3 regions of the Staphylococcus sp. GDH8C109P genome follow, and region 1 is predicted to be linked to each of the others. Evidence: predicted binding sites of a transcription regulator. Region 1 holds the regulator's gene; each other region holds the start of a gene.
The links. The regulator NrdR, encoded in region 1, represses ribonucleotide reductase genes. The targets are predictions, from matches to a motif close to AACACNATATATNGTGTT.
Positions count from the first base shown of each region.

Region 2: nrdD (anaerobic ribonucleoside-triphosphate reductase) is a predicted target of NrdR. The motif match lies at 7,653-7,670, and genes of this name have one in related genera.
Region 3: nrdI (class Ib ribonucleoside-diphosphate reductase assembly flavoprotein NrdI) is a predicted target of NrdR. The motif match lies at 5,770-5,787, and genes of this name have one in related genera.

Region 1 covers NZ_JAESMX010000015.1:26,300-37,136, forward strand. The annotation lists gene KA867_RS08700 (amino acid permease) at 1-24, opposite strand, end outside; lysine riboswitch at 234-406, opposite strand; gene thrS (threonine--tRNA ligase) at 466-2,403, opposite strand; gene dnaI (primosomal protein DnaI) at 2,746-3,669, opposite strand; gene KA867_RS08715 (replicative helicase loading/DNA remodeling protein DnaB) at 3,673-5,064, opposite strand; gene nrdR (transcriptional regulator NrdR) at 5,065-5,535, opposite strand; gene gap (type I glyceraldehyde-3-phosphate dehydrogenase) at 5,796-6,821, opposite strand; gene coaE (dephospho-CoA kinase) at 7,183-7,809, opposite strand; gene mutM (bifunctional DNA-formamidopyrimidine glycosylase/DNA-(apurinic or apyrimidinic site) lyase) at 7,825-8,697, opposite strand; gene polA (DNA polymerase I) at 8,713-10,837, opposite strand, start outside.
Region 2 covers NZ_JAESMX010000009.1:590,680-601,516, reverse strand. The annotation lists gene KA867_RS04570 (AraC family transcriptional regulator) at 1-770, opposite strand, end outside; gene KA867_RS04565 (hypothetical protein) at 1,413-1,583, shown strand; gene KA867_RS04560 (AEC family transporter) at 1,871-2,794, shown strand; gene xylB (xylulokinase) at 3,121-4,608, shown strand; TPP riboswitch at 4,761-4,874, shown strand; gene KA867_RS04550 (thiamine phosphate synthase) at 4,949-5,536, shown strand; gene thiS (sulfur carrier protein ThiS) at 5,581-5,781, shown strand; gene KA867_RS04540 (thiazole synthase) at 5,783-6,550, shown strand; gene KA867_RS04535 (ThiF family adenylyltransferase) at 6,550-7,548, shown strand; gene nrdD (anaerobic ribonucleoside-triphosphate reductase) at 7,714-9,564, shown strand; gene nrdG (anaerobic ribonucleoside-triphosphate reductase activating protein) at 9,561-10,094, shown strand; gene KA867_RS04520 (choloylglycine hydrolase family protein) at 10,222-10,837, shown strand, end outside.
Region 3 covers NZ_JAESMX010000001.1:136,857-147,693, forward strand. The annotation lists gene KA867_RS00650 (diacylglycerol/lipid kinase family protein) at 1-249, opposite strand, end outside; gene KA867_RS00655 (peptide MFS transporter) at 466-1,974, opposite strand; gene KA867_RS00660 (peptide MFS transporter) at 2,236-3,750, opposite strand; gene queF (preQ(1) synthase) at 3,929-4,429, opposite strand; gene KA867_RS00670 (DMT family transporter) at 4,443-5,330, opposite strand; gene nrdI (class Ib ribonucleoside-diphosphate reductase assembly flavoprotein NrdI) at 6,041-6,439, shown strand; gene nrdE (class 1b ribonucleoside-diphosphate reductase subunit alpha) at 6,402-8,507, shown strand; gene nrdF (class 1b ribonucleoside-diphosphate reductase subunit beta) at 8,744-9,712, shown strand; gene KA867_RS00690 (ABC transporter permease) at 10,171-10,837, shown strand, end outside.

The DNA of each region.
Region 1 (10,837 bases):
ATTTTGATTTCCTTCTTTTGCCATAGATGCTCCCTTTCTTTTAAACTTAGAGGCCAACTTACTATGCGATTATAATTATACTTTTATAGTTTTTATTAACATGAATATTTGAATATACATGTTATTTAATCAATTTGCTATAAATTTCCTGTTTTAGTATGAATAATAATCATTAACCTAAACTAAAATGGTTGCATACCTATTAGATATGCAACCATTTTAGTAATAGCATTTATATAGGTAGCACATCACATATGTGACAGTGCAGTCCCTTTCGAAAACTGACCCAACCAATAGCGCAAGTGGTCGCTTTTGGTTTCGGCATTTTTACCTTTCACAAATCCTACATACGCTCCAAATAGCTTCCGGATTGTTACTGATTAAAAACGCAACCTCTAACTCAATTTTTTTATTTTTTTATTTCACTAAGATTTAATATACATGATTTCAAGATTACTTTCAAGGTTATCTTTGTTTTTTCAATCTTATTTCATCAACTAAGTTCCAAATGAATTCATCTTTTTCAACCGTTTCTTGATCTTGAGAACCATATTTTCTAACATTCACTTCATTATTTTCCATTTCTTTATCTCCAACGACAAGTTGATAAGGGATTTTTTGCATTTGAGCTTCTCTAATTTTGTATCCCATTTTCTCATTTCTGTCGTCTATCTCGACTCTTACCCCTTGTGATTTAAGTTCATCTTGCAAATGTCTAGCGTAATCATAATGCAAGTCGACATTTACAGGAATAATTTCAACTTGTTTTGGCGCTAACCATGTAGGGAAAGCACCTTTAGTTTCTTCTGTTAAAAATGCAACAAAGCGTTCCATTGTCGAAACAACACCACGATGGATGACTACAGGTCTATGTTGTTCACCATCTTTTCCTATATATGATAATTCAAATTTTTCAGGTAGTAAAAAGTCTAATTGTGCTGTTGATAACGTTTCTTCTTTACCCATAGCTGTTTGTACTTGAACATCTAATTTAGGACCATAAAATGCCGCTTCACCAATAGCTTCTTCGTATGCTAAACCTAGTTCATCAACCGCTTCTTTCAACATGCTTTCTGCTTTGTTCCACATTTCATCATCATCAAAATACTTTTCTTTATCCTCTGGATCTCTGTAACTTAAGCGGAATTTATAATTTTCAAACCCAAAGTCCTCATAAACATCGACGATTAAATTAACAACCCGTTTGAATTCTTCTTTTATTTGATCTGGTCTTACAAAAATATGGGCGTCATTTAAAGTCATTCCTCTAACACGTTGCAACCCAGAAACAGCACCACTTGCTTCATAACGATGCATTGTACCTAACTCAGCAATTCGAATTGGTAATTCGCGATATGAATGTGGCTTATTAGCATAAATCATCATATGGTGAGGGCAGTTCATAGGTCTTAGCACCATTTCTTCATTTTCATCTAATTTCATAGTTGGGAACATGTCTTCTTGATAATGATCCCAATGTCCTGATGTTTTATATAAATCTACATTAGCCATCACAGGTGTATAAACATGATCATAACCCATGCTCACTTCTTTATCTACAATATATCGTTCAATTTCACGGCGAATTGTTGCACCATTTGGTAACCATAATGGTAACCCAGCGCCTACTAATTGATTATTTGAGAATAATTCTAGCTCTTTACCAATTTTACGATGATCGCGTTCTTTACGTTCTTCTAACATTTGTAGATGAGCTTTTAAATCTTTTTTATCGAAAAAAGCAGTACCGTATATACGTTGAAGCATTTTATTATCGCTGTCTCCGCGCCAATATGCACCTGCAGTTGATAAAAGCTTAAACTCTTTAATTTTAGAAGTAGACGGTACATGAACACCACGACATAAATCAGTAAATTCACCTTGCGAATATAAGGTAACATTTTCATCTTCTGGAATGGCATCTATTAATTCTAACTTATATGGATCATCTGCAAAAAATGTTTTAGCTTCGTCTCTCGAAACTACTTTTCGCTCTATAGGATAATTTTCATTAACAATTTGTTTCATTGTTTTTTCGATTTTTTCAAAATCATCGGATGACACACTTTCAGTCATATCAAAGTCATAATAAAAACCACCATCAATTACTGGACCTACGCCAAATTTCACATCTCCGTACAAACGTTTTAATGCTTGTGCCATTAAATGTGCAGTAGAATGACGTAAAACTTCTAAAGCTTCATCACTACCGGGTGTTACAATTTCAATTGCACCATCTGTTTCAATAGGGCTTGTTAAATCAATAAGTTGTCCGTTTATTTTACCTGCAACTGCCTTTTTTCTTAAACCTGGACTGATTGAATGTGCAATTTCTTCAGTAGTAATTCCTTTTTCAAACGCTTTCGCATTACCATCTGGAAAAGTAATATTTATTTGATCCATTTAAATTCCTCCTATTTATACTCGCCTTAAATCATAGCGAAAAAGACATAATTACAAATGTAAAAACAAAAAGACCCCATCCCTAAAAGGGACGAGGTCTTCGTGGTACCACCCTAATTAAAGTTATTTCTATAACAATGAAAAAACTTTACTCTACATAAGTTAACGGTCTTGAGCCGGATGTCGATTAAAACATCTATAATGAAGTAGTAACAGATAATGATACTTACCAAATTCTCATCATACATTGGTTCTCTGTGAAGTAATCATTTACCTATCATGTCTTCATTTTATTTCGCTTGATTTAGATTTAATTATATTATACAACATTTTTTTTATAATTCAATCGTTACGGTAATTTTTCCCTTCCAAAAAATATGGTATTGCTAAAGATTTAATTCTTTCCATAATTCTAGCTGCTTTTGTTTTTTCTGTACCATTACGCGTCACAGAAAGATGATATTCTAATTCTTCAAAACTTAGGTTAGAGCTAAAGAACGTTGGTAATTCTTGAACCATTCTATAATGTAATAATGGTCCAATCACTTCATCTCTCGCCCAAGGTGTAATTTCTTCAGCACCAATATCATCCAACATTAATACATGTGATTCACGTACCTTCGCGAGCCTTGATTCGAAACTACCATCTTTAAACCCGCCTTTTAAAGAGCGAATAAATTCTGGTAAATATACAATTGTAGAAGATACTTTTTCAACTTTTAATTCATTGGCAATTGCACCTAAGATAAATGATTTGCCTGTACCAAAAGGACCGTGTATATATAAACCTTTAACTTGGGGTGCTTTTTCTACTATTTTTTCACAAATATCCGTTGCTGCCATTGTGACATCTATGCGATCTCTCTTATCCATATAAATATCGCTTAACTTGGCATTTAATGTATCTCTTTGCATATGATGTGACGCAATTAAATGTGCATCGAATTTTTCCTCATCATGTTTAATTTTACATGGGCAAGGCAAGTAACGAATCTTAATGTGTTGATTTTCTACATATAATTCAGGTACGTGACCTTTAACAAAATTAGGGCAATCTTTAAAAGCATGACCATCATAATGTTTTTCTTGATCCTTATATTCTTGTAAAATATTCAAATCTTCATCAATCATCGCATTCGTCACTTCAGATTGATGAGATTCTAGAAATATCTTAACATCAGGATCATTGATAACATCTTTTTTTATCTTTTCAATGCGCTTACTTAAATCTTTAGAATCACCCATAATATGATTGAAAGACTTCATATATTACTCCTCCTTTCGCTTGCTATTTAATCGTTTCAACAGTGCTTCACGGTCTCGTTTTAATGCTTCATCCTCATCTGGAATAGTATGATTTTCTAAACTTTGGTTTTTCGTGTCTTTACTATCCCTTTCTTCTAGCCATTTAGGCGTCATTTCTCTAGAAACGAGTTGCTTAGGTTTATAACTACCATTTTTAGTTTGATTTGATTGATTGGATGTAGGTTGATTTACCTTTTTAGCATATTGATATGCTTCCTCTGCTGTTTTGATGCCTTTTTTTTTCCAATTTGATGCAATCTCAAAGATATAAGTTTTAGGAAGCTTCATATCTTCTTTTAACATTACAAATTGTAAAAGTATGTTAATTACACCAAAAGGTAGTTGTTCTCTTTCTATCAATTCTTCGACCATATATTTTTGTTGAGTCGTCGGTTCAGATTCTGACCACGAAGCAAGCATATCAATAGGACTGGTTTCATCTAATTGCTTTAACCAATGATTTGAATCACCTTTTGTATGATTTTTATTTTCCGTGTTGTCATCATTGATATAATTTGATTTTTTAGCATTTAATTTAGGAAGCTGCTGCTCATGCTCTATAAGATAATATGTTCTAGCGTGTTTACGCATCTCTTCAAAAGAAAGTTCTTGTGCACTAGTAATTGATTTTAAAATAATGCGTTTCATTGCTTCTGGTGTCAAACCATATAAAGTAGCAATTTGTGTGATTAGCGCTTTAGCTTCACCATCAATTATTTTAGTACTAATAAAATGATTTTGTAATAAATCATAAAGTACTTCAAAATCAAAATTCACGTTAGATAAATCAATGCCACTATAAGTTTCTTCACCTTCAATCATCTGTTCATCCTCAGTGAGTGCTTGGTTAGGAACTTTAAACACATCAGTAAATGTGCGTGTAACATCTTGGTACTGATTTAAATCAATAGACATTTGATCCTCAAAATGTGATTTTAATTGTAAGTAACGTTGCTTGCTTACTTGGCTATATAAATATACGGATAGCATAGGATCATTAAAAAATTGTTGTGCTGATGGTGGTTGTATGAGTTTGTATACAAAAGAAGAGTGTTGCTTAGAATGATGAGCAAAAGATTTTAATAAACCAATGCCTTCTAATAAATCCATTTCTTTCCTGAATTCAAGTAGATTTATTTTCAATTCATTCATAATAATATAATGAGTCAAGACAACATCTTGCTTAAATTCTACAAATTGATTCAAATAATGATACAAACCGATCGCATTTGATCCAATCATTGGCGTAAATAATCTATTTAGAATTTCTAAATGCTTATGGTTTAAATAAAAATGACGTAACACGTGAAAGTCATCTTGTGGTCTTAAACCATAATCATAGGATTGTAATCCCATTTAAGAATCACTCCGTTTGTTTTCTGCTAAAATCCCTTGCATTGATTGTAATAATTGATCAACATCTTTAAATTCCTTATAAACAGATGCAAAACGCACATAAGAAACTTGATCTACATGCATTAATAAGTTCATGACGTGTTCCCCAATTTCTCTTGAAGATATTTCAGCACGTCCTTCATCTCTTAGTTTCCACTCCACATTATTAGTAATATCTTCTAATTGTTGATAACGCACAGGTCTTTTTTCACAAGAGCGCACCAAGCCATTAAGTATTTTTTCACGCAAAAATTGCTCACGTGTACCATCTTTTTTTACAACGATTAACGGTCTTTTTTCAATATGTTCAAACGTAGTAAACCTTGTGCCGCATTGTTCACATTCTCTTCTACGTCTAATCGCATTTACTTCATCAGCATGTCGTGAATCTACAACGCGAGAGTGCGTTGAACTACATTTCGGGCATTTCATCGAATTACCACCCTCTCAATTTGATTACCATTCATTATACTATAAATCATTAAGTCACAAAAGAATGGGATTACACAATAATTTCATTTATCTATTTAGATTCACTGGTTCTTCATATTTAAAGTTAAAACCTCTCGTTAAAGTGAAAATATTATTTCACTTTAACGAGAGGTTTAGATATAAGATAACAATAAATTATTTTTCTTGATTAAGCAATTACAAAGCAATAACCATGTAAAACACTAACAATAATTGCACAATTAATTAACAACAGTTGATACATTACTTTTTAGTAATTGACCAATTTCTTCAGCGACATCAACAACTCTATTTGAATAACCCCATTCGTTATCATACCAAGCTATCACTTTCACTTTATTATCACCCATAATCATTGTACTTTGCGTATCGATAATGGCTGAATGAGGATTTGTGTTAAAATCCATAGATACAAGTGGCGCATCTTCAGTAGCAATCACATCTTCTAACGTATTATTTCTGAAAGCATCATTAACTTGTTCTACTGTCACATTAGTATCTAAATCAACTACTAAATCTACTAATGATACATTTTTAGTTGGCACTCTTAAAGCCATACCGTGAAGTTTTCCTTCTAGTTCAGGTAAAACTTCTTTTAATGCTTTAGCAGCACCTGTCGAAGTAGGAATAATACTTTCATTGCATGAACGTGCACGTCTTAAATCTTTATGTGGATTATCAATATTATTTTGATCATTAGTAATTGCATGTACTGTTGTCATTAAACCATTTTGAATACCAAATTGGTCATTAAGCACTTTAGCTACAGGTCCAATACAATTCGTTGTACAAGAAGCATTACTAAAGATATCATATTTTTCAATGTCCAATTGATCATTATTCACACCTTTAACAATCATTTGAACATCTCCACCTTTTGATGGTCCTGTTAACAATACTTTTTTAGCTCCAGCAGTAATATGAGCCACTGCTTTATCTCCATGATTAAATTTACCAGTAGCTTCAATTACAATATCTACATCTAGTTCAGCCCACGGTAAATTTTCTGGATTTCTGTCAGCTACAAGTTTAATTTCTTGTTCATCGACTTTTATACCATTCTCAATAGGTTCTACTTTTAAATCGTAGTTACCATGTGTTGTATCATAATTGATTAGGTGAGCAATTGTTTCCGGTGGATAGCTGGCATTAATCGCGACTACATTCATATTCTCATTTTTAAGCGCTATTCTTAATACCATTCTACCTATCCTACCCATTCCATTAATTGCAATATTTGTCGTCATTCGAAGCACCCCTCGTTTTAGTGTTATACTTTATGGAATTAGTATAACATAAATCGATAAATGAGAAAGCGTTTTCTTGAATAAAAATTTAAAAATCTTAAAACAGTTAAAATTATTGTTTTCTAAATGATTAATTTTTTATAAAATCATCATTTATTTCTTTGATATTTCAAACCTGTGATTTTTTGTGCATGCTTGCCTGATGATATGGTTCAATCCTGTAGTCTCTTATTCTTATTATTCCTCCATAATCTCCACGTTACAAAATCGCTATAAATGTATAAAAAAATCCCTCCAAAGTTTTCATTTATTAAATGTCCACTTTGAAGGAATTAAGTGCGTATGTTTTATTACACACATTTTATATTTCTTGCGAATGACCTGTTTCACTTTCAATGTAACCTTCATCTGTCAATAATTGTTCTAAATTTTGTTTTAAATCTAATTTAGAATCTCGATTATCGATGACATGATCTGCCATTCTGCGTTTTTTGTCTATGGATATTTGACTATAAACACGTGCCTTTGCATCTTCCATCGAAATATCATTGCGTTGCATTAATCTATCTATTTGGATACTTTCTGAAGTATAAACAAGCCATACTTCATCTACTGTATCTTGCAATTCATTTTCATAAAGTAACGGAATGTCCATAATTACATTATAGCCTTCTTTTAAAAACGCTTCTTTTTCTTGTTCCATAATGTTTCTAACAATTGGATGGACGATTTCATTTAATTCTAATCTTTTTTCGGGATAGTTGAAGACGATATCTCCTACATATCCACGGTCCATATTACCCTCTTCATCAATTGCTTCATCTCCAAATGTTGCACGAACTTGCTCAAGTCCTTCAGAACCTTTTTCAACAGCTTTACGTGATGCAATATCTGCATCTACAATTTTAAAACCATGTGCTGTTAACAATTCTGAAACAGTTGATTTTCCTGATGCGATACCACCAGTTAATCCAATAACTTTAGGCATAATTTCACTCTTCCTTCATTTTTGACAAACAGGACAGAAATGACTATTGCGTGTTGCAATAATTTGTGTCTCAATATCATTTCCGCACACTTTACATGTCTTTTGTTTATATACATTTAAGTATTGTTGCATTGTACCAGTACTTCCATCCGCATGACGATAATCTGAAATACTAGTACCACCATATTTTATACCCGCTTCTAACACTTCTCGAACATAATAAAATAACATTTCTTTTTCTTGATGATTTAACTCCTTAGATATACGTGCTGGGTGAATGCCAGCTCTAAACAATGCTTCGCAAGCATAGATGTTACCACAACCTGAAATCACTCTATGGTCTAGTATCATTTGTTTGATTGGTTTGTTTTGATACAATTTTTTATCAAACCAAGACATATAATGTGATAATGCCTCTTTCTCAAAAGGTTCTGGTGCGATTTCTAAAAATGATGGATATCCATCAAATGAAGCAACATTTCTAATCTCTCCAAATCTGCGAATATCTGAATAAACTAATAGTTTGTCATTATCTAATTTAAAAATTACATGCCAATGTTTACGATAATTTGGTGCACTAATGTCATCTAAATCATCCACAACAAAAAAACCACCAGCCATACCTAAATGACTAATAAGAATTCTTTGTGTTGAATTATTTTGAATATAAAAGACAATATACTTACTACGTCTTTCAATATTATTAATCGTGTAGCCCTTAGTAAAATTTTGGAATGTATCTAATGATAGACCTTTAATAATCGTTTCTTTTTGACTGTTTTTTCCTTCTATCACTTTATCAGAGAAAATAACATCCTCAATTTTTTGCCCTTGTACAAAAGTTCTTATTCCTCTTGTAACATGTTCAACTTCAGGTAGTTCAGGCACTATATTCCCTTCTTTCTATTTCGCGTCATACCATGTTTGTCCATAACTAGATTCAACTTTCAATGGAACATCTAACTTCAATGCATTATCCATTATTTTTTCAATGAATTTTTCAAAGTCATCTACTTCTTCTTTTGGTAATTCAAATATCAACTCATCGTGAACTTGTAATAATAGCTGAGCATGAAAATCTGTATATTTAACCTCGTTAGCAAAATGTACCATCGCAAGTTTGATAATATCTGCTGCGCTGCCTTGTATAGGTGTGTTCATCGCTGTTCTTTCAGCAAAACCTCTTAAATTAAAGTTTCTACTCGTGATATCTGGAATATAGCGTCTTCTGTGAAGCAGTGTTTCTACATAGCCTTGTGCTTTACAGTCTTTAACTATATCTTCCATATATTGTTTGACGCCAGGGAAACTATCTAGATAATCATCTATAAATTGTTTAGCTTGTTTTCTAGTTATACCTAAACTTTGGCTTAAACCATAGTCACTTATACCATATACGATACCAAAATTCACGGCTTTTGCTTGTCTACGCATTAAACTATCTACATTTTCAGGATCTACATCAAACACTTTTACTGCTGTGGCCGTGTGGATATCTTCATCATTGATGAACGCTTGTTTCAAACTTTCATCTTGTGTTATATGTGCCAATACTCTTAATTCAATTTGTGAATAATCGGCTGAAAATATAACGTTATTTTCATCACTTGATTTAAATGCTTTCCTAATTTTTCTACCTTCTTCTAAACGTACTGGTATATTTTGAAGATTTGGATCAATTGATGATAAACGCCCTGTTTGAGCCAATGTTTGATTAAAACGAGTATGAATACGATTATCTTCAGCAATCACTTTTTGTAACCCTTCAACATACGTCGATTGTAATTTCGCTAATTGTCTATATTCTAAAATATACGCTATGATTGGATGTTCCCCTTGCAACTGTTCTAACACGTCAACTGCAGTAGAGTATCCTGTTTTAGTCTTTTTAATCACAGGTAATTTTAATGTTTCAAATAATACGACACCTAATTGTTTTGGTGAGTTAATATTGAACTTTTCACCAGCAGCGTCATAGATGTTATCTATTAAGACATCTAATTTACTTTGAATTTCTGATTCCATTTGCTGCAATTCACTGATTTCTGTGTAAATTCCAGTTTCTTCCATTTCACTTAATATCTGTGCTAATGGTAATTCTAAATCATACAATAAATCGGTTTGATTATATTCATCCAATTGTTGTTGAATCTTTGGTTTAACTTGACTAATAGCATTGATAATAGACCCCACATAAGGATTTAATACGTCATCTTCAGGGACGTGTTTTTTCTTGCCTTTTCCATATATCGCTACACTTGATTGGACATAATGTTGACCATAGTTTGCTACCACAGAATTCACGTCATCAATTGTGCGTGAAGGATCAATAATGTAACTTGCTAACATCACATCAAACACAATATGTTTAATACTAATACCAAGTCGATGTGCAACAATATAAGATTTTTTGGCATCATAAACAATCTTTTCAGTTTTATCGTCTTCAAGCCAAGCAACTAATGATTGATTCTGAGTTAATTGTTCTGCATTAACTACAACATAATGTTGACCATCAAACAAACCAAATTTCAAAATATTATCCTTTAAGTAGTTGGCACCATCCAATTCAAAATGGATGGTAGCTGCTTCTAATGAGTTGAAATCAACGTTTGTAAAATCGTCTTCTATTTCAATATCCATGTCTTGCACTTCAGTTACATTATTTGAAGCATCCATCTGATCTAAGAGTTGATTGAATTCTAACTTTTTAAATAGTTCAATTTTATCCTCAGTATCTGAATGATCCGGTAATTTTGTATCCTCTAATGATACATCAATCGGGCTATCACAATTGATTGTTGCTAATGTTTTACTCATTAAAGCATCATCTTTACTATTTTCAAGTTTTTCTTTCAGTTTTTTTCCTGATACTTCATCTAGGTGTTCGTATACATTTTCAACAGTTGAAAATTGCTTTAATAGCTTAATTGCTGTTTTTTCACCGACACCAGCTACTCCAGGTATATTATCTGAAGTGTCGCCCATTAAACCTTTCATGTCGATAATTTGTTTCGGTGTTAGACCA
Region 2 (10,837 bases), on a different contig from region 1:
TGTGGTTCTATCTTTGTATTTGTACCTTTAGAGTAATGTTGTTTTATAAAATCTTTAGGTGTCATTTGCATCACATTTTTGAAATCTCTCAAATAAGTATTGTACGAACGAAACCCATAATCTACCCAAATGGATTCACTATTACCATTCGTTAATAACTCTCTAGATAAACTATAGATTTTAACTTTTTTAATGTATTTGATTAACGAAATATTCATTTTTTTTGAAAATTCTCTGGATAAATAACTACTGTTTACGTAAAATTTTTGGGCTAGTAAATTAAGCGTTAATGGTTGTTTGTAATGTTGGTTAATATATTCTACAACATTTTTAATTAATTTATTTGAGTAAGTCAACTGTCCGTATATATTTGCTTGGGATGAATTGAGGTAATTGATTAATTTAATAACTCCGATGTCACCATTAAATGAATTGTTTTCTAAAATGTTTTTTAAAGTTGCAATATATGTTTCAGTGATCAATTTACTTAATTTATATTTTTCTAGAAAGTTTTCTTGATTGATTAGGGTGAAACGATGATAACTTAAATTATTTACTGAAATACAAGCAAGCATACCTTCTCGATGGATAATGAGGTTTTCTTCAAAATCATATACTACAAATACATCGCCTCGATGAAATATAAAATTTGATTTAACTTTTTGGAAATGAATCATACCTGAAATGACTAAATATATATTGGAAAAGTTAGGTGTATTTAAATGTTCTAATTTATCGCCTTCATCATAAATGATTTGGTTATAATTCATTAAACTCCTCCTTTCCTTAAATGTCAGCTAGTAAAATTGGAAATGATTTATAGTAAAATGAGAATCAGATTAAGTATTAAGGTATTGAGAGCGTGCACAATAAATTCATTCAGGAAATGTAGATATACTTGAATTTAATTTCATTTATTTAAATAGTACTCTTTTTAAATTTAATAAGTCAATTAATGTTGCGTAATTATAAAAAAATGAAATTCTAAAACTAAAAAAATGGATAATTTTTGCATCTGTTTATAATATATTCTATAATGGGCCGCTAAAATAGTAATAAATCCGAACAATTCGTGAATAATATTGAAGTACTAAATAATTGAAAGTATGTTCAGCATTTCATAATGAAATTGCCCTGGTAATTATCGTTATGATTTAGCAATATATCTAAGACTTTTAGATTTTATAAAAGATGCAATGTGAGCAACTAAAGTTACATTTTAGACAAATAAGCGAGCAAAAAGTAGTATGTCGAACACGAATTGGTGTAATATCAAGTAAAAAACGAATAGGGATAATTATTAAACTAAATTAAAATAGGTTGTTCTATTGAGGAAGGTAATAAAAACATGTAAATTGATAGTAAAGGTTAATATAGCCATTAAATTGAAATGAACGAATGAGGTGAGCTAAATGATGATGATGATTGGTATACTTACACCGCTATTAGTTGTTGGCTTTATAGTTATGTCAATTTTGGAAGAAAAAAAACGAAACAAAAGAAAGCAAGAAAATAATAGCGATGAACAAAAACAGATAAATAATACTACTAATAGCGATGAAAACAACCGAAAAGACGAATAACATATTTTCTTATTGTTATAAATCCTTTCTAAATAATAAAGCAAATCCATTAAATGATGTACAAATTAAAATACTGTAACCTTAGTAAAATTTAGAATTTTTATTGATACGATATAGGAGTTGAAATATGAAATTGATTTCTAATTTATCAATTTTTATTTCACTCCTAATTTTTATATTTTTAAAGTATACAAACAATATAGTTTTAAAAGTCAGGCATCTAAATTTAGCTTAAATACAAATGAATATGTCTAGTGTTAAAGTTTCTTACAAGGGAGTGTTCTAGGATGAGTGAAATGATTTATATATTACAGAGTGTATTGTTACCCATTTTTATAATGATAGTATTGGGATTTATCTTACAGAAAAAGTTCACTCTAGATTTAAAGACTTTAGCTAAATTAAATATCTATGTGTTTGTTCCAGGATTTATTTTTGTAAAATTTTATAAAACAAATTTTGAACTGCGCTTATTATTCTATATTGTAGTGTTTTTCATAATATACATAATATTTTTATATATAGTGGGAAAAGTTTTAACTTTAATAAACAAGAGGGATAAAGGTGAGGCTACAACGCTAACCAACAGTGTATTATTTTTTAATTCTGGAAACTATGGTGTACCAGTCAATGACCTAGTGTTCAAGGGTGATCCACTAGCGATGTCAGTACAAGTTATCGTTCTATCATTACAAAATATTTTCACTTTTTCATATGGTATTTTCGCAATACAGTCTGCACAAATTGGAAAATTAAAAGCGATGTTAGGTTATTTTAAAATGCCAGTATTATACGCCTTGCTATTTGCAATTATTTTAAATTATGCTGATATCCCTATACCGGAATTTATTTGGACGCCAGCGAATTATGTAGCAGATGCGATGATTGCAATTGCTTTAATTATGTTAGGCGCACAAATTGCCAATATAAACTTTACTTTCAAGTGGTCATTATCATATATTTTTATATTTGTACGCTTAGTGATTGGACCCGTCATCGCATTAATAATTATAAAAATCATGGGTATCGAAGGCGTGATTGCGCAAACATTGTTTATTGCCTCAGCAATGCCGACGTCAGTAAATAGTTCTGTGATTGCTCAGGAGTATGACAATCACCCAGAACTTGCAGCGGAACTTGTCTTTTTATCTACTTTATTAAGCTCAATTACTGTGGTGGTTGTTATTTACGCGTCTAAATTACTATTTTAGATACTTAAAAGGTTACATGCATTATCATTACTTATACTTTTATGCACTGAGAAAAAATGATATCTCGGTGCATTTTGTTTTAAATTTAATAAGTTTGTATGAACTCTAATGTATTTTAAAACATTGAAAACAGTATCATTGCATTTCTTAATATAAAAGGGTGAATCATTCATTGTTGTTGCTTGTTTGATGTATAAAAATTAAATTGAAAATATTTTCTTTATAAAGATAATTTTTATTTTCAAATATATTGTGCTATAAATATAACGTGAATGACATTGAAGATAAATAGTTTAAAAATAACTATAAATTAAAGGATGGTATATGTGAAAGAGATTGTATTAGGCATAGATATCGGTACAAGTTCTGTGAAAGCCATTGCTATTAATAAAAAAGGTGACGTTTTAGATGGTACTAGTGAACCTATCCATGTTATTAATCAACAAACAGGTTTTAGTGAACAAAATCCAGAAGACTGGTTTGAAGCCTCTAAAGATTGTATAAAGTACTTATTGAATTCAGAACAGTTAGCAGATATGAAGGTTAAAGGTATATCATTTTCTGGCCAAATGCATAGTTTAGTGTTGCTTGACCATCAATTTCAACCACTTAGAAATGCCATTTTATGGAATGATACAAGATCCACTTTTCAGTGTGAACAAATAAAACAACAATTTGGTGAATATGTCATGGATAATCCTGTTTTAGAAGGTTTTACATTAACGAAGTTGTTATGGGTTAAAGAAAATGAACCATTGATTTGGTCTGAAGCAAATGTATTTTTACTGCCTAAAGATTATGTGAGATTTAAATTCACAGATACGATAAATATGGAATATTCTGATGGATCAAGCACATTGTTAATGGATATAGCACATAAGTGTTGGAATAAAAATATTTGTGAATATTATGGTGTATACCAACTTTGTCCAAATTTAATTGAATCACAAGATTTTGTAGGGTACCTTAATAATTCAGTTGCAGATGAATTAGGTTTAGATAAAGATGTCGCAGTATATGCTGGAGGTGGTGACAATGCCTGTGGTGCATTAGGCGCAGGTGTTATTAGTGAGGGCGATACACTATGTAGTATTGGTACTTCTGGTGTTATATTAGCGTGTGATTCTGAGAATACAGGGACTTATGGTCACAATATACATCATTTTAATCATGTGCTCCCTCAAAAATCTTATGCAATGGGTGTTATATTAGCTGCAGGCGATAGTTTAAAATGGTTTCAAAAAAACATTATGCCAAGTTTAACTTATAGTCAAATTTTGGATGAAGCTAAACAATCTTCTCTGGGGAGTAATGGTTTAATATATGCGCCATATTTATCAGGAGAACGTACACCCCATGGTGATAGTCACATTAGAGGAAGTTTTATTGGGTTAAGTCATATGCATACTAATAAAGATATGGCTCGTGCTGTGATTGAAGGCATCACTTTTGCATTATATGAATCTTTCTATTATTTACGTGAAAACGATAAAAAAATTAAAGAAATAATTTCTATTGGTGGAGGAGCTAAAAGTGATTTTTGGCTTCAGTTACAAGCAGATATCTTTAACGCAAAAGTATATAAATTAAAACATGAAGAAGGACCGAGTATGGGTGCAGCGATGATAGCAGCAAAAGGTGTAGGGTGGTTTAATGATGTCGCTGAAATGGTTCAACAATTTATTCAATACGATAAAGTATTTGAACCCAGTTTAGAACATCATAAGCAATATATGAAATATTTTGCAATATACAAAAAAACTTACGATGAGACTAAAGAAATAACAAAGGAATTATTAAAAATATCTCACTAAAGTTATGATATAGTAGCAATCATGCATGATTTGTACATGATATTTCCTAGAAAATAATAAGCTAAAAATATATAAGGTTGAAATAATACAGTTTTTACGTTAAGTTAAACATGAATTAAATGTAAAATTCACATTAATTAAATAGAGCTAAGTTTAACCACTGGAAGTGCCTTTATGTTAAAAAGGCTGAGACTAGCGTGAGACGCTAGAATTCCTTGAACCTGATCCAGTTTGTACTGGCGTAGGAAAAGTGGCGTTATAAACCATATTTGTCCGTTCACATTAACGTTATTTTTCCTATTTGGAAAAATAACGTTTTTTTATTTTAGGAGTGATTATTATGATTATTGCGATTACCAGTTATCATAAATTAACCAAGCAAGGTTGCATTAATTATTGCGAAATTGAACCTTATATAGATTACCTAATCGTCAGATCACCGATGTGTACTTCTGAGACGATAGAATGGATAAATCAACTAAAGCAACAGCATTTTCCGAAAGATAAAATTATTATTCACAGTGATTATCATGTTCTCCAATCTTGCGACTTATCACGTATACATTTTAGAGAAAGTGATGAACAAATTCATGCTTTGAAATCATATTGTTCAGACATAAAAATAAGTATGTCTACACACAGTCGCCAGGCGATTCAATATGCAGAAGAATTAAATTTAGATTTTGTACTTTATGGGCACGTATTTGAAACCAAGTCTAAAAAAGGGTTAGCACCTAAATCGTTAACTGAAATCAATGAGGCATTGAAAACTGATATTCCTGTAGTCGCATTAGGCGGCATTAATTTAAAAACGATGTCTCATTTACCTAAGGGGTTTCAAGGTATCGCAGGTATTTCAATATTTAATCACTCAATAAAAACAGTACAAGCCTTACACAAAGCATGGTTAAATTATGAAGCAACATAGTTTAATCATTTACTTATCAATAAGTGAGAAAGGAATGAATCATGATGCATTGCGTTATTAATGGTGATAATTTCACATTTGAAAATCCTTTGAATATACAAGAAATATTGCAGACACTCGGTTTAGACGAAAAGAGAGTAATTGTTGAACATAATAAAAAATTAATTAAACAAAACCAATTTCAAGATTATATCGTTAATGATAAAGATTGTTTAGAATTATTAGAATTTGTAGGAGGCGGATAAAATGTTTAAAATAGGAAAATTTGAATTCAATTCAAGATTGTTATTAGGTACAGGTAAATTTGAAACAGAAGCCATTCAAAAGGAAGCTATAGATGCATCTGAAACAGAGGTTTTAACTTTTGCAGTGCGTCGAATGAACTTATATGATGAGAAATTACCTAATCCTTTAGCAAAAGTTGACTTATCAAACTTTGTTACTTTTCCTAATACTGCTGGTGCAACATCAGCGGAGGAAGCAATAAGAATTGCAGAAATTGCTAATCACGCCAATCTTTGTGACATGATTAAAGTTGAAGTGATAGGTGACCAGGAAACCTTACTACCCGATCCTTTAGAAACATATGAGGCATGCAAAGTTTTACTCGAAAAAGGTTATACAGTGTGTCCTTATATTTCAAATGATGTTGTACTTGCTAAACGTCTAGAAGAATTAGGTGTGCATGCAATTATGCCGCTAGCTTCACCTATTGGTACTGGAAGAGGAATAAATAATCCTTTAAATCTACGTTATATTATTGAACGCGCTAAGGTACCTGTAATAGTTGATGCAGGTGTAGGATCACCAAAAGATGCATGTCATGCTATGGAATTAGGTGCCGATGCCATTCTATTAAACACAGCAGTTTCTAGTGCGAAAGATCCAGGGAAAATGGCCGAAGCTATGAAATTGGGCATTCAAGCAGGTAGAATGAGTTATCAAGCAGGAAGAATACCAGTTAAGTATACAGCTCAAGCTTCAAGTCCAACAGAAGGAATCGGATTTTTATGATGGAAAGGTATTCCCGTCAAATACGTTATAAGAACTTTGGAAGAAATGGTCAGCGTAAATTGGAACAAACACACGTGATGATTGTAGGAGCTGGAGCATTAGGAAGTCATTGTGCAGAAATATTGTCACGTATGGGAGTTGGCGAACTTACAATAATTGATATGGATATTGTAGAATTATCAAATTTACATAGGCAAGCCACTTATACTGAAAATGATGCACAAATGATGGTACCTAAAGTAGAAGCATTAAAAAAACATTTATTAGATATAAATTCTAATATTAAAATCAACGCATTATACCAAGAAATAACTTGCACCAACATTGAACACATTTTGAGAAAATCTAATCCTGCTATCGTCATGGATGGCATGGATCATTTTAAAATTAGGTACTTGATTAACGAAGCATGTCATAAATTTTCGATACCTTGGATTTATGGGGCTGCAATTGGAAGTCAAGGCACCATTTATGGCATTGATTATAAAGGGCCATGTTTAAAATGTGTGCTCGATAAGATACCTGAATCTGCAGAAAGTTGTTCTATTAATGGTGTGTTGCCTACAGTCATATACCAAGTAGCTAGCATGGAAGTCTCAGAGTTATTGCGTTGGCTAACAGCAGCTGAATTCTCTCAAAAATTAATAACGATAGATACTTTTTCAATTCAGTATCATACAGTGAATATCAACCAACTTAAAAATGACAATTGTAGTATTTGCGTACATCAGAAATATAGTTTACTTAATCAACCTCAGCATACAAACGTAGAGTCTCAATGTGGTGATACATTTTTGCTTCGTTTCGATGAAAAAATGTTTAAATATGCGCATTATTTACCTGCAAAAATTAAAAAAGCAAATAGTTTTGCTAAATTGCTTTCTTATAACGACACTGATATTACTCTTTTTAAAGATGGTCGTATGAATGTTTATGGGTTAGAAGATGAAGCACAAGCGCAAGCATTATATACACATTTTGCTAAAAGCATAAAATAGGACGTTTACATTTCTCAAAAACAAAAATTTTAGAATAAAAATTAATGTTTCTTAAATCGTAACAAGTTTATGACATATTTGTTAACAGCCTTTCTTAACATTGAAACACTATATATTGTGGCATAAATTATGTTTATATACAATATATAGAAAAGAAGGGGTAAAATGAATAAATTAGAACAAGATTTGACGAAACTTATTACGAAAGATCCGACAGTTATTAACGAAAATGCGAATAAAGATAGTGCCACTTTTTCTACAATGAGAGATTTAACAGCAGGTGTTGTATCTAAATCATATGCTTTAGACTACTTATTGCCTAAACATATAGCAGAGGCACATAAAAGTGGTGATATACATTTCCATGATTTAGATTATCACCCTTTTCAACCACTCACTAACTGTTGTTTAATTGATGCTAAAAATATGTTGAAACATGGTTTTCGAATTGGCAATGCATCTGTAACATCTCCAAAATCAATTCAAACAGCTTCAGCTCAACTAGTTCAAATCATCGCTAATGTTTCTAGTAGTCAGTATGGGGGTTGTACCATTGATAGCGTAGATGAATTATTAAGTGATTATGTAAAATATAATGAAGCAAAACATCGAAAATTAGCGGAACAATTTGTTGAAGAGGCACAGATTGATGCTTATGTTGATCATCAAATCACACAAGATATTAATGATGCCATTGAAAGTTTAGAATATGAAATAAATACACTTTATACTTCAAATGGACAAACGCCATTTGTCACTCTTGGTTTTGGTCTGGGTTTAGATGAATATAGTAGAAAGATTCAACAAGCTATATTGAAAACACGAATAAAAGGACTCGGAAAAGATCGTATTACAGCCATCTTTCCTAAACTGGTTTTTTCCATTAAAAAAGGGGTGAATTTTAGTCAGGATGACCCTAATTATGATATTAAAAAATTAGCGTTAGAGTGTTCTACAAAAAGAATGTATCCTGATATATTAAATTATGATAAAACTGTAGAAATTTTAGGTGATTTTAAAGCGCCAATGGGTTGTCGTTCTTTTTTACCAAAATGGAAAAATAACCAAGGTGAAGCAGAAAATAATGGAAGATGTAATTTAGGGGTAGTTACGCTTAATGTACCTAGAATAGCTATAGAATCAAATGGTGATATGGAACAATTCTGGGAAATATTTCATGAAAGAATGCAAATTATGCACGATGCATTAGTTTATCGCATTAAACGTATGGAACAAGCTACACCTGATAACGCCCCCATTTTATATAAAAATGGCGCTTTTAAACATTGTTTAAGTGATGAAGATAGTGTGATGTCACTATTTAAAAACAAACGTGCCACCCTGTCGATTGGTTATATAGGTTTGTATGAAGCAGCTACTGTGTTTTATGGTCCTGAATGGGAAAAAACAGCAAGAGGTAAGGCATTTACGCTTCAAATATTAAAAGCTATAAAAGTTTATCAATTAGAATGGACAGACCGCTACGATATTTGGTTCAGTATCTATAGTACACCAAGTGAGTCTTTAACAGATCGTTTTTGTAGATTAGATAAAGAAAAGTTTGGCGATATATTAGATATTACGAGTAAGGGGTATTATCAAAATTCGTTCCACTACGATGTGCGAAAAGATATTACACCTTTTGAAAAGATAGATTTTGAAAAAGATTATCCATTTTATGCTAGCGGTGGTTACATACACTATTGTGAATATCCAAAATTAGATCATAATATTAAAGCATTAGAAGCGGTTTGGGATTATTCATATGACAAAATTAGTTATTTAGGAACAAATATCCCTATAGATCATTGTCGTTTATGTGATTTTAAAGGTGATTTTAAAACAACCCCATCAGGATATCAGTGTCCGGAATGTGGGAACAGTGATCCTAAAACCGTAGATGTAGTAAAACGAACATGTGGTTATTTAGGAAATCCAGTGCAACGTCCTACAATCGAAGGTAGACATAAAGAAATTTGTGCAAGAGTAAAACATATGAAAGATCAATCGATATGACAATATTAAATATCATAAATGGACAAGGTTATATTGCCAAAATAGAGTCACAAAGTTTCGTAGATGGCGAAGGTGTGAGATGTAGTTTATATGTTTCAGGATGTCCATTTGCATGTTTAAATTGCTATAATAAAGCAGCACAAAATTTTAAATATGGTGAAAAATTTAATGATGAAATTTTGAATGAAATAATAAGAAATTGCGAACCCAATTATATAGAAGGTTTAAGTATTTTAGGTGGGGAGCCATTTTGCAACTTAGATATAACACTCAAATGTGCGCATGCATTTAGACAACGTTTCGGACATGAAAAAACTTTATGGGTATGGACAGGATTTTTATTTGAATACTTAAGGAATGATCAATCTCAAAGAAATAAATTATTAAAAAATATAGATGTACTCGTGGACGGTCCTTTCATTCATCACTTATACAAACCCAATTTACATTACAAAGGTTCATTAAACCAACGTGTCATCGATGTGCAAAAATCACTAGCTAGCGATAGAATTCATGAATATATAATTTAGGATTATGATTGCATAACTATTTCCTGAAATTGAAGCGAATTGCTATTATTATGATATAAAGTTAATTACAATCATAATTAAGACAAAAATAGATTTAGTAAAGTGCTATTAAAGGAGCGTATAAGCAATGTGTACAGGTTTTTCATTTATGTCTGAGAATCATCAAGCTATATTAGGTCGAACAATGGATTTTGTTTATCAATTAAAAGGCAACCCAGCAGTTCAACCACGTCACTATTACTGGGAGTCACGTGTAGAATATAAAGGCAAAACATTATATGGCTTTGTAGGTTCAGGGAGTGATATGGAAGGTTTTTTATTTGGAGACGGTGTTAATGAGCATGGCATTGGCGTTTCAGTACAATATTTCAGAGGCTACGCTTCTTACGCAAATGAAACTAAAGCAGGCTATATGAATATTGCCCAAAATGAAGTAATAAATTGGATATTAGGTTATAACAAAAACATAGCTGATTTAATAATAAATGCCCAATCTGTTAATGTTGTGGCCCATACTTTAAATGATCTCTCTGAAGTTCCGCCGTTACATTATCATATTTCTGATGATACAGGTAGAACAGTAGAGCTTACTTTTGATAAAGGTCAAATAGTAGTTAACGACAATCCAGTTGCCGTTTTGACAAACAATCCTGATTTGAATTGGCATTATGAAAATTTAAAGAATTACATAAACATTTCACCTCAAAAACCAAAAGAAAGAAATTTTGCTAATATTAATTTGA
Region 3 (10,837 bases), on a different contig from region 1:
GATTAATTCGTTGACAGTACCATCTCCACCAAGGAGAAAAATGATATCTACATCGTCACTGTAACTTTGATCTTTAATCTTCTGGCAAAATCTTATGATATCACCTTCATCTTCACTTAGTTGGATTGACAGATGTTTACAAAACGTAGTTAAAGAAGCTGCTACATCTCCCAGTCCTCGATATATATCTTTAATACCACTATATTCATGATAAAATAAGACACCGTGTTTGAATTTAGTATTTTCCAATTTTTTTCACCATATTCTTTTAAATTTTGTTGCTTATTCACTTTACCCATATTTCTATAGTTATAAATATATTTTGGCGGGCGAAACATATATTTCATTTCAAATGATTTCCTCGCACTATTATACAAGGATAATTAGGTCGATGTTTATCTGAGCTTTAGCGCATGGAAAAAGCCCACTAACTCAATAAATTGAGAAGAGGGCCTTTTGCATGCGCTATTTAATGCCACGCATACCTTTGATGATTTTTGGTACAAATGCTAAAACAATTAAACTTACTACAATTGCAATAGCACCTAAAAATAGGAAGTAGTTTTTGTATCCAAGAGGTTCGATTAGTTTTACTAATGTACCATTTATAGCCTGCGCACAGGCATTAGTTAACAGCCATAAACTCATCATTTGTGTATTGAAAGCTTTTGGAGCAAGTTTAACTGCTGCACTGTTACCTGTAGGTGATAAACAAAGTTCACCGATTACACAAATGATATAAGATAAAATAATCCAGTTGACACTAATATCGGTACCGCCAGCTGAATGACCGATAGAACCAATCATTATGTAAGAAGCACCTGCTAATATTGCGCCTAGAACAAATTTTGTGGCTATACTTGGTTGGCGTCGAGCCATTTTTGCCCAAATCAGTGAAACTACTGGTGCTAGTAATACAATAAATAATGGATTGATCGATTGGAAGAGTGTAGGACCAAAATCGGCTTTCCATCCAAATAGATTTAATTTCATATCACTGCTTTCAAACGCAAAGAGGTTAAGCACGTTGGCACCCTGTTCTTGAATAGACCAGAATATTACACCGAGTATAAATAGTGGTATAAACGCTATTACTCTTGAGCGTTCATCGTCTGTGATTTCTTTACTTCGAATCATAATTGTGAAATATATGATAGGTAATGCCACACCTAGTATGAGTACCGTTGTACTAACTAAGTTAAATGATAATGTACCTGTTAAGCCGGTAATTACTAATACCGCTGCAATGATTATGATGATTGCAGCAAATAAAATGCTATATTTCTTTTTCTCGCTTTTATTTAATGGGTTTGTTGGTTTTGAACCAATTTGCCCTAAATTTCTTTTATTGAAAAATATATACCATACGAGTCCAAGTGCCATACCAATCGCAGCGATTAAGAAACCACCGTGGAAGTTACCTGTATGTACAAAGCGATCTAAAATAATTGGTGAAATTAATCCACCTAAGTTAACAGACATATAGAATATAACAAAACCAGCATCTATACGTGTATCTCTATCAGGGTATAATCTACCGACAATATTTGAAATGCTTGGCTTCATTAAACCAGAACCTACTATAATAAAGAACATAGAAATAAATAGTCCTATAATATCTAAAGGTAAACTTAAGAAGATATGTCCAATAATGATCAACACGCCACCGTAAAATGTTGCTGCGCGTGTCCCCGTAATTCTATCGGAAATCCATCCACCCAGTACAGATGTCATGTATATCAGTGCACCGTATACTGCCATAATAGACTGTGCAGTGCCTTTATCCATGCCGAGTCCGCCATCTTTAATAGCGAAATACATGTAGAAAATCAGCAGGGCACGCATACCGTAGTAGCTGAACCTCTCCCAAAATTCAACAAAGAATAATACGCCTAGCCCCTTAGGATGTCCAAAAAATCCTTTTTGTGGAATAGATTGAACCGCTTGTTCATGGGCTTTATCTTGATTTTGCATAAAAACATTCCCCGTCCTTTCATACTCCCTATAAAAATGTATAAAAATGATTTTACGCTTAATTAAATTAAATTTCAATAATATTCTCAAAACAACAATATTCAAAATATTCTGATTTATTACCACTGTATATAAACATAAATTTTTATTTAGTTATATTTAAATTGTCGACGGTGTATTTTTACAAAAAAATAAGCAATATAGAAATCTTTGAAATCCGATCTCTATATTGCTTATTAAAAAATATTATTGTTTAAGTGATTAATATATACCTTTCATTGCACGTTTTACTTTTGGTGAAATAATCAATAATATAACTCCGATAACAACTGCAACTAATCCTGAATACATAAAGTAATCACTTTGATCCATTTTTGTGTATACAACAACAAGTTGAGCATTAAGTCCCTGTGCTGTTGCGTTACTTAACATCCACAAGCTCATCATACGCGCCGTGAATGTGACTGGTGCTAGTTTTGTAGTAGTAGATAAACCGACTGGAGAAATACAAAGTTCACCGATAGTAATTAATAAGAAACTGAGTACAAGCCATAATGGGTTTATTAAGTCATTGCCTGTAGCCAATGGAATAATCATGACTAGATAAGAGAACCCAGCGATAATAGCACCATAAGCAAATTTATGCACTGTAGGCGGATTCTTTTTACCCAATTTAACCCATAACGTTGCAAAGACTGGCGCTAAGAGAATGATAAACAATGGATTTAAAGATTGTGCCCATGAGGCAGGAATTGAAAAATCAATTAACCCATTCGTTAATACAGACATTTCGAGTTGTGTCTTTTTATCTGCAAATGTTGCGAGAATCGTTGACCCTTGTTCTTGTATCATCCAAAAAGCAACAGATGTAATATACAATGGTATGTAACTATATACACGTGAACGCTCATCTTTCGTAACGTCTTTATGTAAAATCATATTAATAAACAAGTAGATTGGTAATACGATACCTAAAATGGTAATTAAAAAGCTGAAGTTTTCTAAGCTTAAGGCATTGTTTAAATGTAGAATTAATAAATATGCTAAAAATAATACAACAATACCTAAACTAAATAATACGAACTTTTTGATTTCTGGTTTAGTTAAAGGATTCGGCACGTTACGACCAGCCAAACCTAAATTTACCTTACGTTTTAGTGCATATACTACTAAACCACAGAACATACCGATAGCAGCTACTAAGAAACCTGCATGGAAACTCACTCTAGTTTGTAAATAACCTGTAAGTAATGGCGCAAATAAACTACCGAAATTAATTCCCATATAGAATAAAGTAAATGCAGCGTCTCGTCTTACATCATTACGATCATACAGTTCACCAACAGTTGATGAAATATTTGGCTTTAATAGACCAGTACCTGCAATGATGACTGCGAGCGCAACCATTACTAATGTTAAATTATTAGGTAAGGACAATAAAATATGCCCGATCATAATCAAGAATCCACCGTAGAAGACAGCGCTTTGCGTCCCGGTTATCCGATCTGCAATCCATGCCCCAATAACACCTGACATATAAATTAAGGTTCCGTAAATTGCGACAATTTGCATTGCTACGGCTTGGCTTAAACCGAAACCACCCTCAGCCACACTATAATAAAGATAATATATTAGTATCGCTTTCATGCCATAATAACTGAATCTCTCCCAAAATTCAGTGAAAAACAGTGTACCTAGTCCTTTTGGATGTCCGAAAAACCCCTTTCTCGGAGTACTTTTCATAATTTCCTCGTGCGTGTAACTTATCTGTTTCATAATTTCCCTCCCCTAAATGGTTGGATTTATTTTATAATGTTTTCACTTAAATAACAAGTGTATATATCAATAGTACAAAATTAAATAAGTAAACGTTTTAATATAAAAATGAAATAAATAAAAAATAATCCACACGAATTATTTTTAGTTCGTGTGGATTATTCATAGCAGCAATGAATTAACGATTATCTATTTTTTCTGGATAGAGGTCATGATTCATTAAACGATGTTCTGCCATTTTTTCATATTTACTGTCAGGGCGACCATAATTTGTATAAGGGTCTATAGATATCCCACCACGAGGTGTGAATTTGCCCCAAACTTCTATATAATGTGGATCCATTAAGTCGATGAGATCATTCATTATAATATTCATACAGTCCTCATGAAAGTCACCATGATTTCTAAAGCTAAATAAATAGAGTTTTAATGATTTAGATTCAACCATTTTAATATTTGGGATATAAGAGATATAAATTGTAGCAAAATCAGGTTGACCTGTGATAGGGCATAAAGATGTGAACTCAGGACAATTAAATTTAACAAAATAATCACGGTCTGGGTGTTTATTATCAAATGATTCTAATACATCTGGTCGATAATCAAAATCATATTTATTGTTTTGATTTCCTAGTAAAGTAATGTCATTTAAATCTTCTTGTTTACGTCCTTCAGACATTGTAATTGCTCCTTTAATATTTGGATTTTTGTTCTTTTTTCTGAATTGTTAGCGGTTGGCGTCTGGCTTTTTCAAACATATAGTAACTTGCACCAATGATAATGATGTAACCTAAAATTGCATAGAAATCTGGTGATTCGCCAAATAAAATAAAACCAAATAACGCAGTGAAAATAATAGATGCGTACGTAAATATTGAAATATCTTTTGCTGGTGCAAAACTATATGCTAAAGTAATACCTATTTGACCTGCAGCTGCAGCTAAGCCAGCACCGATTAAATAAACAACTTGCATGACAGACATTGGTTCGAATGTAAAAATCGTAAATGGAATGAGAACTATTATAGAAAAGAAAGAAAAATAAAAAACAATCGTATAAGGTGCTTCTCTGCTACTTAATGCTCTAACACAAGTGTAGGCACTTGCCGCGAAGATACCTGATAACAATCCACCAATCGCTGGTATCATTGATGAGGAAAACTCAGGTTTTACAACGAACAACATACCAAAAATGGCTATAATCATAGCAAAAACTTGGTAATTGCGTACTTTTTCATTTAGGAAAATTAAACTAAGTAGTATCGTCCAAAATGGATTTAATTTCATTAATGTGTCTGCATCACTGAGTATCATATGGTCGATGGCATATATATTTAATAAAACACCAATCAAGCCAAGCGCAGAACGAGATATTAATAAAGGCTGACTACTTAATTTACCAAAAAGTGGTTGCTTATATTTAAATATAAAATACAAAGGTATAAACATCGCCACGAGGTTTCTTGCCAATGATTTTTGAAAGACAGGGAGATCTCCAGCTAATCTAAAAAAAACAGACATAAAGCTAAAGCCAACTGCAGAAATTAGAATAGCAATAATACCTTTTACTTTTGGATTCACATACATCGCCTCAATTTTAAAATTTTAACGTATCTATATTAGCATAGTTAATTAGAAAATGTATATATGCTTGAAATCAAAGTAGAAATATATTAAGATGATATACGAACAAATGTTCTATTAAAAAGTATGTAATCGAGAAACTTAAAAGTAATTTAGCATAGTAATTAGTTCAAAAATATAATAGATGAAGTGCAATCTATATGAGGATAGATGAAGTAATGCAGGTATATCAAGGCTTAAGAACAAATTAAAAAAAGCAAGCATTGAGACTCTAAAAAAGACAAAAATATTTTTTAAATTTTTAAAATTGATTTTAAAGTTGAATTGGTGCCATTTTCATACTGTTTTCATCGTTTTGTCATAAATTAAAGACTTTTAATAAGGCGATGAGTTATGTATAATGAAACACATAATATAGTATTTCTGGCCAGGACAAAACACAATATATTGTGTTTTAGTACGTGGTCAATTTATTTATAATAAATCAAATTTTAAGTAAAATCACACAGTTTTAGGCTTTGAATAATGACAAATAAGGCATTAATACTTAAATGTTGAGTTTTTACATACCTACTTATAGATTTACAAGTTACTATATATAGTGGTTACTTCAATCATTTAAAACACATTCAAATAATAACACCTCGAAAGCCTTACATTTTTTGATTTTCCAACTTACGTATATCTATTAGAAAGAAGGTGATCCAATGAAAGTGGTATATTTTTCGTTTTCCGGCAATGTGCGCAGATTTATAAAAAAAACCGAACTGACAAATGTTATGGAAATCACGCAAAATAATTGTTCAGAGAGAATAGAGGAGCCATTCGTTTTGGTCACTGGAACAATAGGATTTGGTGAGGTACCCCAACCAGTTCAAACGTTTTTAGATGTGAATGATGATTTGTTAAAAGCTGTTGCAGCAAGCGGAAATCGTAACTGGGGACAAAATTTCGCAAAAGCTGGACGATCAATTTCGGAACGATATCAAGTTCCACTATTATTGAAGTTTGAAGTACAGGGCACTGCAGACGATATAAATGAATTTAAAGATAAGGTGGGAAATTTCAATGAAGATTATGGACGAGAAGAAATACAATCATATTGAATTAAATAATGAGGTTACAAAACGAAAAGATAATGGTTTCTTTAATTTGGAAAAAGACCAAGAAGCACTGGCAGTTTATTTAGAAGAGATTCAAGATAAGACAATCTATTTTGATACTGAAATTGAACGTTTACGCTATCTTGTAGATAACGATTTTTACTTTGATGTTTTTGAAAAATATTCAGAAGCAGATTTACAAGAAATTACAGATTATGCTAAAAGTATAGCGTTTCGTTTTGCAAGTTATATGTCAGCTAGTAAATTCTTTAAAGATTATGCGCTAAAGACAAATGATAAAACACAATTCTTAGAAGATTATAAGCAACATGTTGTGATTGTTGCACTTTATTTAGCAAATGGTCATAAACCGACAGCTAGACAACTTATTTCAGCAATGATTGAACAACGTTACCAACCAGCAACGCCAACATTTTTAAATGCAGGACGTGCGCGTCGTGGTGAGCTCGTATCATGTTTCTTATTAGAAGTAGACGACAGTTTAAATTCAATCAATTTTATAGATTCTACGGCAAAACAGTTAAGTAAAATTGGTGGCGGTGTTGCTATCAACTTATCTAAATTGCGTGCAAGAGGAGAAGCGATTAAAGGCATTAAAGGTGTAGCAAAAGGCGTATTACCTGTTGCTAAATCTCTTGAAGGCGGCTTTAGCTATGCAGACCAATTAGGACAGCGTCCTGGTGCTGGTGCAGTGTACTTAAATATTTTCCATTATGATGTAGAAGAATTTTTAGATACAAAGAAAGTTAACGCAGATGAAGATTTACGATTATCTACTATTTCTACTGGATTAATTGTACCTTCAAAATTCTTTGAATTGGCGAAAGAGGGTAAAGACTTTTATATGTTTGCACCGCATACAGTTTATAATGAATATGGTGTAACGTTAGATGATATTAATTTAGATGAATACTATGAAAGTTTAGTAGCCAATCCAAATGTTGATAAAAAGAAAAAAGACGCTCGTGAAATGCTAAATATGATTGCCCAAACACAACTACAATCTGGTTATCCTTATCTAATGTTTAAAGATAATGCGAATAAAGTACATCCTAACTCTAATATTGGTCAAATTAAAATGAGTAATTTATGTACAGAAATCTTCCAATTACAAGAAACGTCTATTATTAATGACTACGGTACAGAAGATGACATCAAGCGTGATATATCTTGTAACTTAGGATCTTTAAATATTGTTAATGTTATGGAATCAGGTAAATTCAAAGATTCAGTGCATACAGGTATGGATGCATTGACAGTGGTTAGTGATGAAGCAAATATTCAAAATGCGCCAGGTGTTAGAAAAGCCAATAGCGAGTTACATTCAGTTGGATTAGGCGTTATGAATTTACATGGTTATCTTGCTAAAAATAAAATTGGTTATGAATCTGAAGAAGCAAAAGATTTTGCTAACATATTCTTCATGATGATGAACTACTATTCAATTGAAAGATCCATGGAAATTGCAAAAGATAGACAAGAAACATTTAAAGACTTTGATAAGACAGATTATGCGAATGGTAAATATTTTGAGTTTTACACTTCGCAAACATTTGCACCAAAATATGAAAAAGTACGTAAATTATTTGAAGGCTTAGAAATTCCTACACCTGAAGATTGGAAAGCATTACAAAAAGAAGTTGAAACTCACGGTTTATTCCATGCATATCGTTTAGCGATTGCACCAACACAAAGTATTTCTTATGTACAAAATGCGACAAGTTCAGTTATGCCGATAGTTGATCAAATTGAACGTCGTACTTATGGTAATGCAGAAACGTTTTATCCAATGCCTTTCTTATCGCCAGAAACAATGTGGTACTATAAATCTGCATTTAATACTGATCAAATGAAATTAATTGATTTAATAGCTACGATCCAAACACATGTGGACCAAGGTATTTCTACAATTCTTTATGTGAATTCAGAGATATCAACACGTGAATTATCTAGATTATATGTTTATGCACATCATAAAGGATTGAAATCTTTATATTACACTAGAAATAAATTATTAAGTGTTGAAGAATGTACAAGCTGTGCAATATAAAACGAAACTTTTTAATTAATGAAAAAGATATATGAATCTTGAAATAACGCATCTGTTTTAAATACAAAAAGGTGAGGCATTAAGTGAATGTCATTTAAATCAAAGTGTATCGACATTAGAGAAATATAATCACTTATGCAAAGGGATAGAAAATCTAAAAATATATTTAGATTTCTGTCCCACTTTCTGTGTTTTATAAATTAAACAAATATTTACTAGATAGGGGAATTATCTAAATGAAAGCAGTCAATTGGAATACTCAAGAAGATATGACAAATATGTTTTGGCGACAAAATATTTCGCAAATGTGGGTAGAAACTGAATTTAAAGTTTCAAAAGATATTGCAAGTTGGAAAACATTATCTGATGAAGAAAAAAATGCATTTAAAAAGGCATTGGCAGGTTTAACTGGTTTGGATACACACCAAGCAGATGATGGTATGCCATTAATTATGTTACATACTACAGATTTACGTAAAAAAGCGGTATATTCCTTTATGGCGATGATGGAACAAATTCATGCTAAAAGTTATTCTCACATCTTTACAACACTATTACCATCTAGCGAAACAAACTATTTATTAGATAAATGGGTCTTAGAAGAACCACATTTGAAATTCAAATCGGATAAAATTGTAAATAATTATCATAAATTATGGGGTAAAGAAGCATCTATTTATGATCAATATATTGCACGTGTATCAAGTGTTTTTCTAGAAACATTTTTATTCTATTCTGGTTTCTATTATCCATTATATTTAGCTGGACAAGGTAAAATGACGACTTCTGGAGAAATTATTCGTAAAATTTTATTAGATGAATCTATTCATGGTGTATTTACTGGTATGGACGCACAAAGTTTACGCAATGAATTGTCTGAAAGTGAAAAACAGCAAGCAGACCAAGAAATGTATAAACTATTAGATGAACTATATAAAAACGAAGTTTCTTATACACAATCTTTATATGATGATATCGGTTTAACTGAAGATGTGCTTAACTATGTAAGATATAATGGTAACAAAGCACTATCAAACCTTGGATTTGATCCATACTTTGAAGAAAGAGAATTTAATCCAATTATCGAAAATGCATTAGACACATCTACAAAAAACCATGATTTCTTCTCTGTTAAAGGCGATGGTTATACTTTAGCGCTAAATGTTGAAGCATTACAAGATGAAGATTTTATTTTTGAAGACTAAATTACACCTGCTTAAACTATCATAATGTTAAAGTTATTAATAGCAGATGAGTGAAATATAAATAAATTTTAATCACCAACAAACGTCAATTTCTATTGGAATTATATAGAGATTGACGTTTTTTATTTATTAAAGTTTTGTGCGTTGCACTAATATTTTACACATTTATGCCAATACAATTAATTCAAGTACGTATTTAACTTTATTTAGTATTTGAATTAGTTTGCCAACTGAAATGTCAAAAATTTCTATAAATGCATAAATTCAAAAAAGTGCATTTGGCTAAAAGTTTTTGCTTTTATTTTGAAAATTTTGACATAAATAGAGAATTGTTTTGATAATCTCTGTTATAGCTATTGAATTTACATGTAAAGATGATAAAATTTAACTTATAGGTATTGATAATGATTATCACACTCAATAAAACATGACGATTATGAAAGGATTAATTACTCACTATGAAATTTTTACTCAATGGTGTTGTCTTAACTATTATTTTATTCTTTTTAACTATCCTTTCTTTATTTATAGGCGTTAGTAAAGTATCAATTACTGATATTTTTCATTTAACGCATGAACAATTAAATATCATCGTGTCTAGTAGGATACCCAGAACAATAAGTATATTAATATCTGGAAGTACTTTAGCGCTTTCTGGACTTATTATGCAGCAGATGATGCAAAATAAATTTGTGAGTCCAACGACAGCAGGGACGATGGAATGGGCAAAGTTAGGCATTTTGATATCAATGATATTTTTTCCGCAAGAAAACATTATTATTAAATTAATATTTGCGGTGATATTAAGTATTGGTGGCACATTTTTATTTGTTAAATTAGTTCAATACATACGATTCACTGATGTTATTTTTATTCCGCTTTTAGGTATTATGCTTGGTGGTATTGTGTCTAGCTTAGCGACTTTTCTTGCTCTGAGAACCAATACTGTACAAAGTATAGGAAACTGGCTCAATGGAAATTTTGCCATCATTACGAGCGGTAGATATGAAATATTATACTTAAGCATTCCTTTATTGATACTTACATATATATTTGCCAATCATTTCACGATTGCAGGGATGGGAAAAGATTTTAGTAATAACTTAGGCGTCAACTATGAAAGAA